2 regions of the Pseudomonas sp. M5A4_2d genome follow, and region 1 is predicted to be linked to the other one. Evidence: predicted binding sites of a transcription regulator. Region 1 holds the regulator's gene; the other holds the start of a gene.

Evidence for each region. The regulator sigma-54, encoded in region 1, starts transcription at its own class of promoters, with help from an activator protein. The targets are predictions, from matches to a motif close to ANTGGCATNNANNTTGCTNT.
Region 2: ACLBW8_RS00670 (circularly permuted type 2 ATP-grasp protein) is a predicted target of sigma-54. The motif match lies at 2,608-2,627, and genes of this name have one in related genera.

The regions. Positions count from the first base shown of each region.
Region 1 is NZ_JBKEZW010000007.1:138,834-144,886, reverse strand. It holds gene ACLBW8_RS17720 (superoxide dismutase) at 1-193, shown strand, start outside; gene ACLBW8_RS17715 (ZIP family metal transporter) at 225-1,118, shown strand; gene ACLBW8_RS17710 (HPr family phosphocarrier protein) at 1,156-1,428, opposite strand; gene rapZ (RNase adapter RapZ) at 1,445-2,302, opposite strand; gene ptsN (PTS IIA-like nitrogen regulatory protein PtsN) at 2,305-2,769, opposite strand; gene hpf (ribosome hibernation-promoting factor, HPF/YfiA family) at 2,782-3,087, opposite strand; gene ACLBW8_RS17690 (RNA polymerase factor sigma-54) at 3,163-4,656, opposite strand; gene lptB (LPS export ABC transporter ATP-binding protein) at 4,841-5,566, opposite strand; gene lptA (lipopolysaccharide transport periplasmic protein LptA) at 5,566-6,053, opposite strand, start outside.
Region 2 is NZ_JBKEZW010000001.1:133,250-139,302, reverse strand. It holds gene ACLBW8_RS00680 (transglutaminase family protein) at 1-214, opposite strand, end outside; gene ACLBW8_RS00675 (alpha-E domain-containing protein) at 211-1,161, opposite strand; gene ACLBW8_RS00670 (circularly permuted type 2 ATP-grasp protein) at 1,166-2,575, opposite strand; gene ACLBW8_RS00665 (ribonuclease E inhibitor RraB) at 2,990-3,331, opposite strand; gene ACLBW8_RS00660 (hypothetical protein) at 3,546-3,782, opposite strand; gene ACLBW8_RS00655 (START domain-containing protein) at 3,886-4,491, opposite strand; gene ACLBW8_RS00650 (YkgJ family cysteine cluster protein) at 4,533-4,787, opposite strand; gene ACLBW8_RS00645 (translation initiation factor 2) at 4,950-5,441, opposite strand; gene ACLBW8_RS00640 (aminotransferase-like domain-containing protein) at 5,535-6,053, opposite strand, start outside.

The sequences.
Region 1 (6,053 bases):
CCTGGTGGTGGAAAGCAGTGGTAACCAGGACAGCCCGCTGATGAGCGGCAACACGCCGATCCTGGGTCTGGACGTGTGGGAGCACGCTTACTACCTGCGCTACCAGAACCGTCGCCCGGAATACATCAATGCCTTCTACAGCGTCATCCATTGGCCGGAAGTCGCCGCTCGCTACCAGGCCGCCGTAGCCTGACATTTATTTATAACAAGATCTAAGGCCGACTATGGGCACTGAAACACTGGCGATCAGCAGTGGGCGAATGTTTCGTTACGCGTTTGGCTCGCTGCTGCTATTGGCAGGGACTGCGTTGCTGGTGGCACACGGGCTGACCTGGCTGGACCTTGAACCGCGTATCTTGCGTGCCTTGCAGGGCGGCGCGATCTGCGCGCTCGGCACGGCACTGGGCGCGGTGCCGGTGTTGGTGATTCGCCGGATGCCGGTGGCGCTGAGCGATACCTTGCTGGGCTTTGGTGCCGGGGTAATGTTGGCGGCGACGGCCTTTTCGCTGATCGTGCCGGGCATTGCAGCAGCCCAAAGCCTTGGGCTTTCGCCTTGGGGCGCGAGTGGTTTGATCAGCTTCGGGATCATGCTCGGGGCGTTCGGTCTTTATCTGGTCGACCGCAAGGTATCAGGCGCTAGCCCGGAGATGCTGGTGGGCACGCCGGATAAACCGGTGATTCCCCCACGCATCTGGCTATTCGTATTTGCCATTATTGCGCACAACATTCCGGAAGGCATGGCGGTAGGCGTTTCGGCAGGTGGAGGAATGCCGGATGCCGACAGCTTGGCCATGGGGATTGCCCTGCAGGACGTGCCGGAAGGTTTAGTGATCGCACTGGTCTTGGCCGGGGCGGGGATGTCGCGAGTCAAAGCGTTCCTGATCGGCGCGGCGTCGGGCCTGGTTGAACCGGTATTTGCTGTGCTGTGTGCGTGGTTGGTGAGCCTGGCGGAGGTTTTGTTGCCGCTGGGGCTCGCGCTGGCGGCTGGGGCGATGTTGCTGGTGGTGACGCACGAAGTGATCCCCGAGTCGCGCCGTAATGGTCACGAAAAGCTTGCCAGCCTGGGGTTGTGCGTCGGGTTCTGTTTGATGATGGTGATGGATACTGCTTTAGGGTGAGGCCATTGCAGCCTCACACCCGCCTCAAAGGGTGAGTTTACTCACCCTCATCAAAGAAGTTATTGATCAGCTTCACCAGCGCGTCCATCGCTTCCTGCTCTTGTTCGCCTTCCGTCTTTAAATGAATCTTGGTGCCCTTGCCGGCGGCCAGCATCATCATGGCCATAATACTTTTGCCGTCGACCATGGATTCCGGAGTGCGCCCGGCGCGGATCTGGCAAGGAAACTGCCCGGCAACACCGACAAATTTAGCTGAAGCGCGGGCGTGCAGGCCCAGCTTGTTGATGATTTCAATTTCCAGAGCGGGCATCGCGGGGGTGTTCCTTTCAGCTAAGGTCGCGGTGGCGAACCTGAACGTTCTTGAGGGTTTGTTGCAGCACCTGGCCCAGGCGTTCGGTCAGGTAGACCGAGCGATGGTGGCCTCCGGTGCAGCCGATGGCAATGGTGACATAGGCCCGATTGCTTGCCGCAAAGCGCGGCAACCATTTGAGCAGGTAGCTGGAGATGTCATGGAACATCTCCTCGACATCCGGCTGTGCAGCCAGGTACTCGGCCACTGGTTGATCAAGGCCTGACTGATCACGCAACTCCGGCTTCCAGTAAGGATTGGGCAGGCAGCGCACATCAAACACCAGGTCGGCATCCACAGGCATCCCACGCTTGAAGCCAAATGACTCGACCAGAAACGCGGTGCCAGGCTCCGGCTGATTCAACAAACGCAGCTTGATCGCATCACGCAATTGATACAGGTTCAGGCCGGTGGTGTTGATCTTGAGATCGGCGAGGTCAATGATCGGTCCCAGCAGTGTGGTCTCGTCCTCGATGGCTTCGGCCAGCGAGCGGTGAGGGCTGCTGAGGGGGTGGCGTCGACGGGTTTCGGAAAAGCGCTTGAGCAGCGTCTCCTCATCGGCGTCCAGGTACAGCACATCGCAATTAATATGCTTGGCGCGTACTTCCTCAAGCAATTGCGGGAAGCGCTGAAGATGGCTGGGCAGGTTTCGGGCGTCAATCGAGACGGCAACCAGAGGCTGCGCCAGTTCGGTGTGGATCAGTGCACGTTCCGCCAACTCGGGCAGCAAACCGGCGGGCAGGTTGTCGATGCAATAAAATCCGTTGTCCTCAAGGACGTTGAGGGCGGTGCTTTTACCCGAGCCGGAGCGGCCGCTGACGATGATCAAACGCATGATTACTGCCCGTTTTGTTCATCCAGGACAACCTGATAGAGCGCCTCATTGCTGTTGGCACTGCGCAGTTTGTCGCGTACTTCCTTGCGGTCGAGCATGCTGGCGATTTGCCGGAGCAGTTCCAGGTGCGCATCGGTGGCGGCTTGCGGGACCAGCAGGACGAACAGCAGGTCGACCGGGGCGCCGTCGATGGCGTCGAAATCAATAGGTTTTTCCATGTGCAGCAGGGCGCTGACTGGAGACTCACAGCCTTGCAGGCGGCAATGGGGAATGGCGATGCCGTTTCCAAAACCGGTTGAACCCAGTTTTTCACGGGCAATCAGCGCCTCATAGACAACTTGCTCATCCAGTTCAGGCACTTCGTGGCTGATCAGCTTGGCAATTTGTTCGAGGGCTTTCTTTTTACTGCCGCCCGGCACGTTCACCAGTGAACGGCCGGGGGTCAGGATGGTTTCAAGTCGAATCATGGGTGGGGAGTGTTAGCGGCCAGTGCCTTGAAGAAGGCTCTGCTGCTTTTCCTTATGCTTTTTAAGTTGGCGGTCAAGCTTGTCAGTCAAGGCATCGATCGATGCATACATGTCTTCATGCTCGGCATTGGCGACCACTTCGCCACCGGGTATCTGCAAGGTCGCTTCAATTTTCTGCTGAAGCTTATCGACCTTCATGATGACCTGCACATTGGTGATCTTGTCGAAATGACCCTCGAGTCGTTTCAGCTTCTGCTCGACATATTCGCGCAATGGAGGGGTGACTTCTACATGGTGTCCACTGATGTTGACTTGCATACAGCTTCTCCTTCGTTGCCAGTGCATAAAGCGACAGGCAAAAGCGCCTGCCACTGGAACGCTATGGCCCGCCCGTCACATCAAACGCTTACGCTCGCTGGAAGGCGCGATCCCGAGGGACTCGCGGTACTTGGCGACGGTTCGACGGGCGACCTGAATGCCTTGTGCCTCCAGTAAACCAGCGATCTTGCTGTCACTCAACGGCTTTTTCTGATTTTCCGCGGCAACCAGTTTTTTGATGATCGCGCGGATCGCCGTGGACGAGCATTCGCCGCCTTCGGAGGTGCTTACGTGGCTGGAGAAAAAGTATTTCAGCTCATAAATACCCCGTGGGGTATGCATGAATTTCTGTGTGGTCACCCTGGAAATTGTCGATTCATGCATGCCTACCGCTTCGGCGATATCGTGCAGGACCAGGGGTTTCATGGCCTCGTCGCCGTATTCCAGGAAGCCGCGTTGATGCTCGACGATCTGAGTAGCCACTTTCATCAGGGTTTCGTTGCGGCTTTGCAGGCTCTTGATGAACCAGCGCGCTTCCTGCAACTGGTTGCGCATAAAGGTGTTATCGGCGCTGGTATCGGCACGGCGCACAAAACCTGCGTATTGCGGGTTGACCCGCAGACGAGGCACCGACTCCTGGTTCAGCTCTACCAGCCAACGTTCGTTGTCTTTGCGCACGATCACATCGGGAACGACATATTCGGCTTCGCTGGACTCGATCTGCGAGCCCGGGCGAGGGTTAAGGCTCTGCACCAGCTCGATGACCTGGCGCAGGTCGTCTTCCTTGAGCTTCATACGGCGCATCAACTGGCTGTAGTCGCGGCTGCCCAGCAGGTCGATGTAGTCGGTGACCAGGCGCTGGGCTTCGGCGAGCCACGGGGTCTTGGCAGGCAGTTGGCGCAGTTGCAGCAACAGGCACTCACTCAGCGTGCGCGCGCCGATACCGGCGGGTTCGAACTGCTGGATGCGGTGCAGGACGGCTTCGATTTCGTCCAGTTCGATGTCCAGTTCCGGATCGAAAGCCTCAAGGATCTCTTCGAGAGTCTCGTCCAGATAACCCTGGTTATTGATGCAGTCGATCAGGGTCACGGCGATCAGGCGATCGGTGTCGGACATCGGCGCCAGGTTCAATTGCCACAGCAAATGGCTCTGCAAGCTCTCGCCGACGGAGGTGCGGGTGGTGAAATCCCACTCGTCATCATCATTGCTGGGCAGGCTGCTGGCGCTGGTCTGATAAACGTCTTCCCAGGCGGTATCTACTGGAAGCTCGTTGGGAATGCGTTCGTTCCATTCGCCTTCCTCAAGGTTGTCCACCGTAGGGGCGGTTTCCTGATAGGAAGGTTCCTGCACGTCGGAATTGGGTTTTTGCTCGATGTTGTCGGCCAGCGGGTCTGCATTATCGAAGTCGTCGCCTTCTTCCTGGCGTTCGAGCATCGGATTGGACTCCAGGGCCTCCTGGATTTCCTGTTGCAGGTCCAGGGTCGACAATTGGAGCAGGCGGATGGCCTGTTGCAGCTGCGGTGTCATCGTCAGCTGCTGGCCCATTCTCAGGACTAGCGATGGTTTCATGGCAGGGGCTTAACACCTTATTCGCCGGCGCAATGCGCCATCCACGACAGGGCGCGTGAGCGCCAAACATAAGCAAATTATATGCCTGATGTCGGGGGCTTTGCCTAGAGCGCGGTAACAATAAAAAACCGGAGGTTTTTATTGACTCCCGCGCGCTTTGGCGAACGGCCAGACACCACAGTGCTTACAGGCGGAACTCGTGGCCCAGGTATACTTCCTTGACCAGTTCGTTGGCCAGGATGGTGGCGGAGTCGCCTTCGGCGATCAGCTGACCATCGTTGACGATATAAGCCGTTTCACAGATATCGAGGGTCTCACGGACGTTGTGGTCGGTGATCAATACACCGATACCCTTGGCCTTGAGATGATGGATGATCTGTTTGATGTCGCCGACCGAGATCGGGTCGACGCCGGCGAAGGGTTCATCCAGCAGGATGAATTTCGGCGCAGTGGCCAGGGCACGGGCGATTTCCACACGGCGACGCTCACCACCGGACAAGCTCATGCCGAGGTTGTCGCGAATGTGGTTGATGTGGAATTCCTGCAGCAGGCTTTCCAGCTCTTTGCGGCGGCCGTCACGGTCGAGTTCCTTGCGGGTCTCCAGGATCGCCATGATGTTGTCTGCTACCGACAGTTTGCGGAAGATCGACGCCTCTTGGGGAAGATAGCCGATACCTGCGCGCGCACGACCGTGCATCGGCTGGTTGCTTACGTCCAGGTCGTCGATCAATACACGGCCCTGATCCGCCTGGACCAGGCCAACAATCATGTAGAAGCACGTGGTCTTGCCGGCGCCGTTGGGGCCGAGCAAGCCAACGATCTGGCCGCTGTCGATCGATAAACTGACGTCGCGTACGACCTGACGGCTTTTATAAGCCTTGGCCAGATGCTGGGCTTTCAGGGTTGCCATTAGTTCGCCTTCTTCGCAGCGGGTTTGGGCGCAGGCTGGGCGGCGCCTTCTTTCTGCTTCGGCTGGATAACCATGTCGATGCGCGGCTTCGGAGTGCCGATCTTCGAGCCGGTAGCGCGACCCGCCTGGGCGATCTGCTTCACCGTGTCATAGGTGATTTTTTCACCGTCGGTGGTGTTGCCATCGCTGCTGACAACCCTGGCCTGGTCGATCAGGATGATGCGATTCTGCTGGGCGTGATACTGGATGGTCTTGCCATAGCCCTTGATCGGAGCCGGGTCCGTAGCCGCCTGCTTCTGTTCGAAGTAAGCCAGGTTGCCCACCGACGTCACCACATCAATGTCGCCAGCCGGCGTACGCGTGAGCGTCACCGTGTTGCCGGTGATTTTCATCGAGCCTTGGGTGATGATCACGGCGCCTGTGTAGGTCGCAACACCTTGCTTGTCATCCAACTGAGCGTCGTCAGCCTGGATGTGGATCGGTTGCT
Region 2 (6,053 bases), on a different contig from region 1:
TGATGATGGCATCGTGGGGTTCATCCAGGGTCAGCACGTGCAGGATGTTGCCGAACGGGTCAACCTGCGCCCGCACCGGGCGCGGCAGATCGAGTTGCCAGCTGAGCACATGCTGGCGCTCGCTGTCGTGGGGCGTGAGGCGCAGGTACTGGATGCTGGCGCGCACCTGGTCTTCGTAACGGTAGGTGGTTTCGTGGCTGATGGAGAGTCTCATGCCGCCTCCAGGTAGGAACTGTAGATGGCGTCGCCCAACTGGCGGACCAAGGGAATAAAATCGGTCAGCCAGGCGTGCAGGCCTTCCTCGAGAATTTCATCGATGGCGGTAAAGCGCAGGCGCGCGTCCATCTCGGCGGCCAGGCGCTGGGCCGGGCGGCCATTGAGGCCGGGCAGGCTGGCAAGAATCTGGTCGATCTCTTCGCTGCAGGCCCGCAGGGAACGCGGGACGTCTGCGCGTAACAGCAGCAGCTCGGCCACTTGCCGGGCGCCGGGCGCGTCGCGGTAGATCTCGGTGTAGGCCTCGAATGACGACAAGGCGCGCAACAGGGCGCTCCACTGATAGTAGGCGTGGGCCGTGCCGTCGGTGACGGCGGCGGCTTGGTCACCGGCCATTTCGTAGCGAGCATCGAGCAGGCGCAGGGTGTTGTCGGCGCGCTCGATAAAGGTGCCCAGGCGAATAAAACGAAACGCATCGTTACGCATGATGGTGCCGTAGGTAGCGCCCCGGAACAGGTGCGAACGCTCCTTGACCCATTCACAAAACCGGCTCATGCCGTAGTGGCTCAGCCCTTGTTGGGCAATATCGCGAATATCCAGCCAGGTGGCGTTGATGTTTTCCCACATGTCGGCGGTAATTCGCCCACGCACGGCATGGGCGCTGGCCCGCGCAGCGCCGAGACAACTGTAGATGCTGGCCGGGTTGGCCGCGTCCAGTGCAAAGAAGTGCAACAGGCGTTCGGCGTGCAGTTCGCCGTGGCGTTCGTGGTAATCCTCCAGAGTGCCGGTGATCAACAACGGCATGGCCAACTCATGCAAGCCATCGCCGCGCCCGTCCTGGGGCATCAGCGACAACGAATAGCTGACATCGAGCATGCGCGCGAGGTTTTCGGCGCGCTCCAGGTAGCGCGACATCCAATACAAATCCGAGGCAGTTCTACTCAACATGGCATCAGTCCTCGACCACCCAAGTGTCTTTGGTGCCGCCGCCCTGGGACGAATTGACCACCAGCGAGCCTTCGCGCAGCGCCACACGGGTGAGGCCACCGGGAACGACGCGGGTTTCCTTGCCGGACAATACAAACGGCCGCAAGTCGATATGGCGCGGCGCGATGCCGTTTTCGACGAAGGTCGGACAGGTGGATAAACACAGGGTCGGTTGTGCGATATAGGCGTGGGGCTTGGCCTTGATACGGGCGCGGAAGGCTTCGATTTCCGCCGCCGTGGAAGCCGGGCCGACCAGCATGCCGTAGCCGCCGGAGCCTTGGGTTTCCTTGACGACCAGGTCTGGCAGGTTGGCCAGCACATGGGACAGTTCATCGGGCTTTCGGCACTGAAACGTCGGAACGTTCTTCAGAACCGGCTCTTCATCCAGGTAAAAGCGGATCATCTCGGTGACGAAGGGGTACACCGACTTGTCATCCGCCACCCCCGTGCCGATCGCATTGGCCAGTACCACATTGCCCGAGCGGTATGCCGCGAGCAGGCCAGGCACGCCCAGCATCGAATCAGGGTTGAAGGCCAGCGGGTCGAGGAATGCGTCGTCGAGGCGCCGGTAGATCACGTCCACTGCCTTGGGGCCGTCGGTGGTGCGCATGAATACGCGGTCATCGCGTACAAACAGGTCCGCGCCTTCTACCAGTTCCACGCCCATCTCCCGGGCCAGGAAGGCATGTTCAAAAAACGCGCTGTTGAAGCGGCCCGGCGTCAGCACCACCACACTTGGATTATCCAGCGGGCTGGAGCTTTTGAGGGTATCGAGCAGCAGGTTGGGGTAATGATCAATCGGCGCAATGCGCTGCGCCGCGAATAATTCCGGGAACAGCCGCATCATCATCTTGCGATCTTCAAGCATGTAGCTGACACCGCTTGGGGTGCGCAGGTTGTCTTCCAGCACGTAGTAAGTGCCATCGCCATCGCGTACGAGGTCGACCCCGGAGATGTGGGAATACAGATCGCGGTGCAGGTCCAGGCCCTGCATCGCCAGTTGGTATTGCTCGTTGGCCAGCACCTGCTCGGCGGGGATAATGCCGGCCTTGATGATGCGCTGGTCGTGATACAGGTCGGCGAGAAACATGTTCAGCGCCTTGACCCGTTGAATACACCCACGCTCGACAATCCGCCATTCACTCGCCGGAATACTGCGCGGGATGGTGTCAAAGGGGATCAGACGCTCAGTGCCCTGTTCGTCCCCATAGAGGGTGAAGGTGATACCGGCACGGTGGAACAGCAAGTCGGCCTCACGCCGGCGCTGCGCCAGCAGTTCGGCCGGCGTTTCGGCCAACCAGCGGGCGAACTCGCGGTAATGGGGGCGAACCTGCCCTGCCCCGTCGTACATTTCATCGTAATAAGTGCGGGTCATGCCGTACTCCTTGTCACCCGGGCGCAAGCACTGTCGCAAGGCCCGTGCCATCGGCATAAACACTTAAAAATCAGTCAGTTAAATAACCTGATAATTCTGACCGCACCTTCCTGGTGCGCAGAATGCTGGCGCTCACGACCCGCGCTTCATCGCAATGCAGGCTTTGACTATCAACAGCATAGTCAGAGTTGATTTCACTGCCCGGCCCCTCCTGCGGATAATCACCCACATCGGCTGAACAGGATTGTTTCCTGAGATTTCAGCGAACCTCTCTTCCCTTTGGGCCACCCTTTTCGGGTGGCTTTTTTTTGCTGCTCGAAAAGTGCGCTGCACGTTCGGGAAATTTCAGACAGCACAAACAAAATCGGCCGACCCAAAGGTCAGCCGATACGCTGTGTTGCTCATAAAATCCAGCTACATGGGTAACCCACGCACCTCCTGCTTGACGCCCCACCCTTCGATGATTCCGCCCAGCGGCTCGACCACCGCTTCAAAGTCTTGCTCGAAGTCTCCTATACCGTCGTAGGTTGCGAACATGATTTTGCTCAGCTCCAGGTACCAGGCGCCATCATCGCGCGCGCTGACCTGGGCATTCAGGGATTCCCCACGAAATCGACCCGCAGCCCTTCGCGCCCGTTCCTCATCCGGGAAAATGGCGTAGAACTCGATGGGGTGAAAACGCGAGAAGTCGAAGCCGCCCTCTTTCATGCGGCGCAGTACGTTGGTGCTGATGTCTTCTTGATAGGCTGTGCTCATGAAACGTCCTCCTCAAACCGATGGATAGACTTTCCGTGCTTCCCGAAGCCCGCGCCCTACTGGCGCGGGTACTACGGCAATGACATGACCGCGGGAAAACAAGCATGTAGCTGACAAGACCAGACCTTAGCGATTCATTCGCTGATCTCAGTTGAAGAGTAGCGCGAAGCTATCACCTCCACCAGAGGTGGTTTGGATGCCATACAGGGAATATTCAGGCGGCGGGGGAGATGTCGAGAATCTGAATACTGTTCTGATCCTTGAGGATCTTGACCGTAGGCTCGGGCTTGCGGCCCTCAAGGTCATTAAGATCGAGTTCGGCGGCTACGGGCACCAGCTTGTTGCGAATCATGTGTGCCGCATCTTCGAGGCTGGGTTTTTGTGCGCAGGTGAACTGCTCCACGGACTGTACGCCGTGATCATCAACGAAGGTAATCTGCCACTTTTGCATCGGTGCCTCCTCGATAAAACCCGTGTGTGGGCTTACACATATCTGGACCTTGAGGGACCGGCAAACGTTCCACTCAAGGCCGGAGGCACCTGATCAACTGCGCTTATTTTTCAGCGTGTTCTTTCAAGGCTTTCAAGGTGTTGAACGGCGCGTCCACCACAAACTTGTTGGCCAGCCACGACGGCACACTGCCACCTGGCTCGGTGTGCACCTGGTAGGTGACTTCGGTCTGGTTGTCGCCTTTTGGCACCAGTTTCCAGTAGCCATCCACCTGGGCGACGCGCACGTAGCCTTTGACTTCCGGCTGGTAGGTCGGCACTTCCAGCAGTTTACGGGTCACAGTGCCATCGGCGGCCTTGGACGTGGTGATCTCAAGGATCGAATCGCGGTCGGTCACCGGGAACGGTGCCTTGAACTGGGTGTAGGTCCAGCTCTTGTCACCTTCGGTCTTGAGCAGTTTTTGCGATTTGCATTCGTGAATCCACGAGCAGGCACCGGCCACGTCTTCCTGCAGGGCCTGGATCTTGGCGACGGGCGCCTTGATCAGGGCCACACCGCGATATGCCTTGTATTTGGAGCCGGCAATTTCGCTCAGGGACACCTTGATACCGTCTTCGTCCTTGGCCACTTGCCAATCTTCAGCCTGGGCAGTGGCTGCAAATAACACCGTAAAACCGCACAACACAGCCATTCGTTTCAGCGAACCCATTGTTGTATTCCTTATTGTTGAAGTTCCGATAGTAAAGCCCATCAAGCCGCCGTCATTTGCTCCCACCAGCCGATCAACCGGATCGCATCGGCTTGATCGTTGCCACAAACCTCAAGGTCTGCCTTGAAGTCACTGCACACCGCCGGTCGCTCCGGTTGCCCGAACAGCAGGCACAGCTGTTCGACCGACAGATGCAGGCAGCGTTCGCCTGCCGGTTTGCCGTGGGGCATTCCAGGTAATGGCGAACTGATGGAGGGGGCGATGCAGCAAGCGCCACAGCCTTCACGGCATTTCATGACCAGCAGGTCCTCGACGACTCAATGTGGATGGCCGGGCTAGAGTACGCCCTTAAACAGCCGTTTTAAAATGGTCTAACAGGGGTTTTTCGCACAAAACAAAAGTGACTGACCAGTCTGCGACAAATGGTCGATGGCCTGCGTCACCTTTGCGGGGGAAATTTATTGCTTGAATTCGAAATCGAGGGCAGCGCCTTCAATATCGCGTCGTTCTTCATTGCGCAGTTGCAGCTGCATCTGGTTGCTGAGCAGGCGGCCATTGATCTGGAACGCGCTGTCGTCGGTGGGTTTTTCAGCAAACATGGGTGGTAACAACGGCACGCTCTTCGGTTTAGGCATGGTGCCAATGGGCTGCAAATGCCTGACCATTTCCGTCGGCAGGGACAAGTCCAACTGTGCCGGTGGCAGTTTGGTCTGGGCTATTTCGTGGGCAGACTTGGATTTGCTCGCGACCGGTGCGCGTTTTTTTATTACTGCAGGTTTCTTCTTGGCCGCCGGAGCCTTTTTAACCGGCGCCGGCTTCTTCGCAGGGGTCTTCTGTTCGGTACTGGCAGCGGGCTTGCCGTCAGTCACGGGAGCCGCCGCCAGCACCGAGCCGGCATTGCACAGGCTTAGCAGGCCAATCACCACAACAGTGCGAAAAATAGAGGTCATATCGCCAACAGCATTAACGGCAGAGAGCCATATGCTCGCTTTTTGTGCGTGGCATGACAAGTCTGGTGATTCGACAGCCCGTCTTGCCACCCCTCAAAAACCGGCCGCAGTTTCCTGACACAACTGGTTGGCCAACATCCCCAGCGTCATCAGTGCCCGCTCTGCCTCGCGGTTCCACGGCGTGCCGCAGTTAAGACGAATACAGTGGTTGAACTGTTCCGTATTACTGAAGATCACCCCCGGCGCGATGCTGATGCCCTGCTGCAGTGCACGCACATGCAGTTCCTGGGTATTGACCCGTCCCGGCAAACTGACCCACAGAATGAAGCCGCCCGTCGGGCGTGTCATCTGTGTGCCTTCCGGGAAATACTGCTGCACCGCCAGCTGGAAAGCACTCAGGTTCTTGCGGTATTCCTGGCGGATGTAGCGCAGATGCCGGTCATAGCCACCGTTCTCCAGGTACGCCGCGACCCCCATCTGGGTGACGCTGCAGGCCGAGTGGGTACTGAACATCTGCAACCGCTGGATTTCCTGTTGATACTTGCCGGCGATCATCCAGCCGATGCGCACACCCGGGGACAAGGTCTTGGAAAAGCTCGAGCAATAGATCAC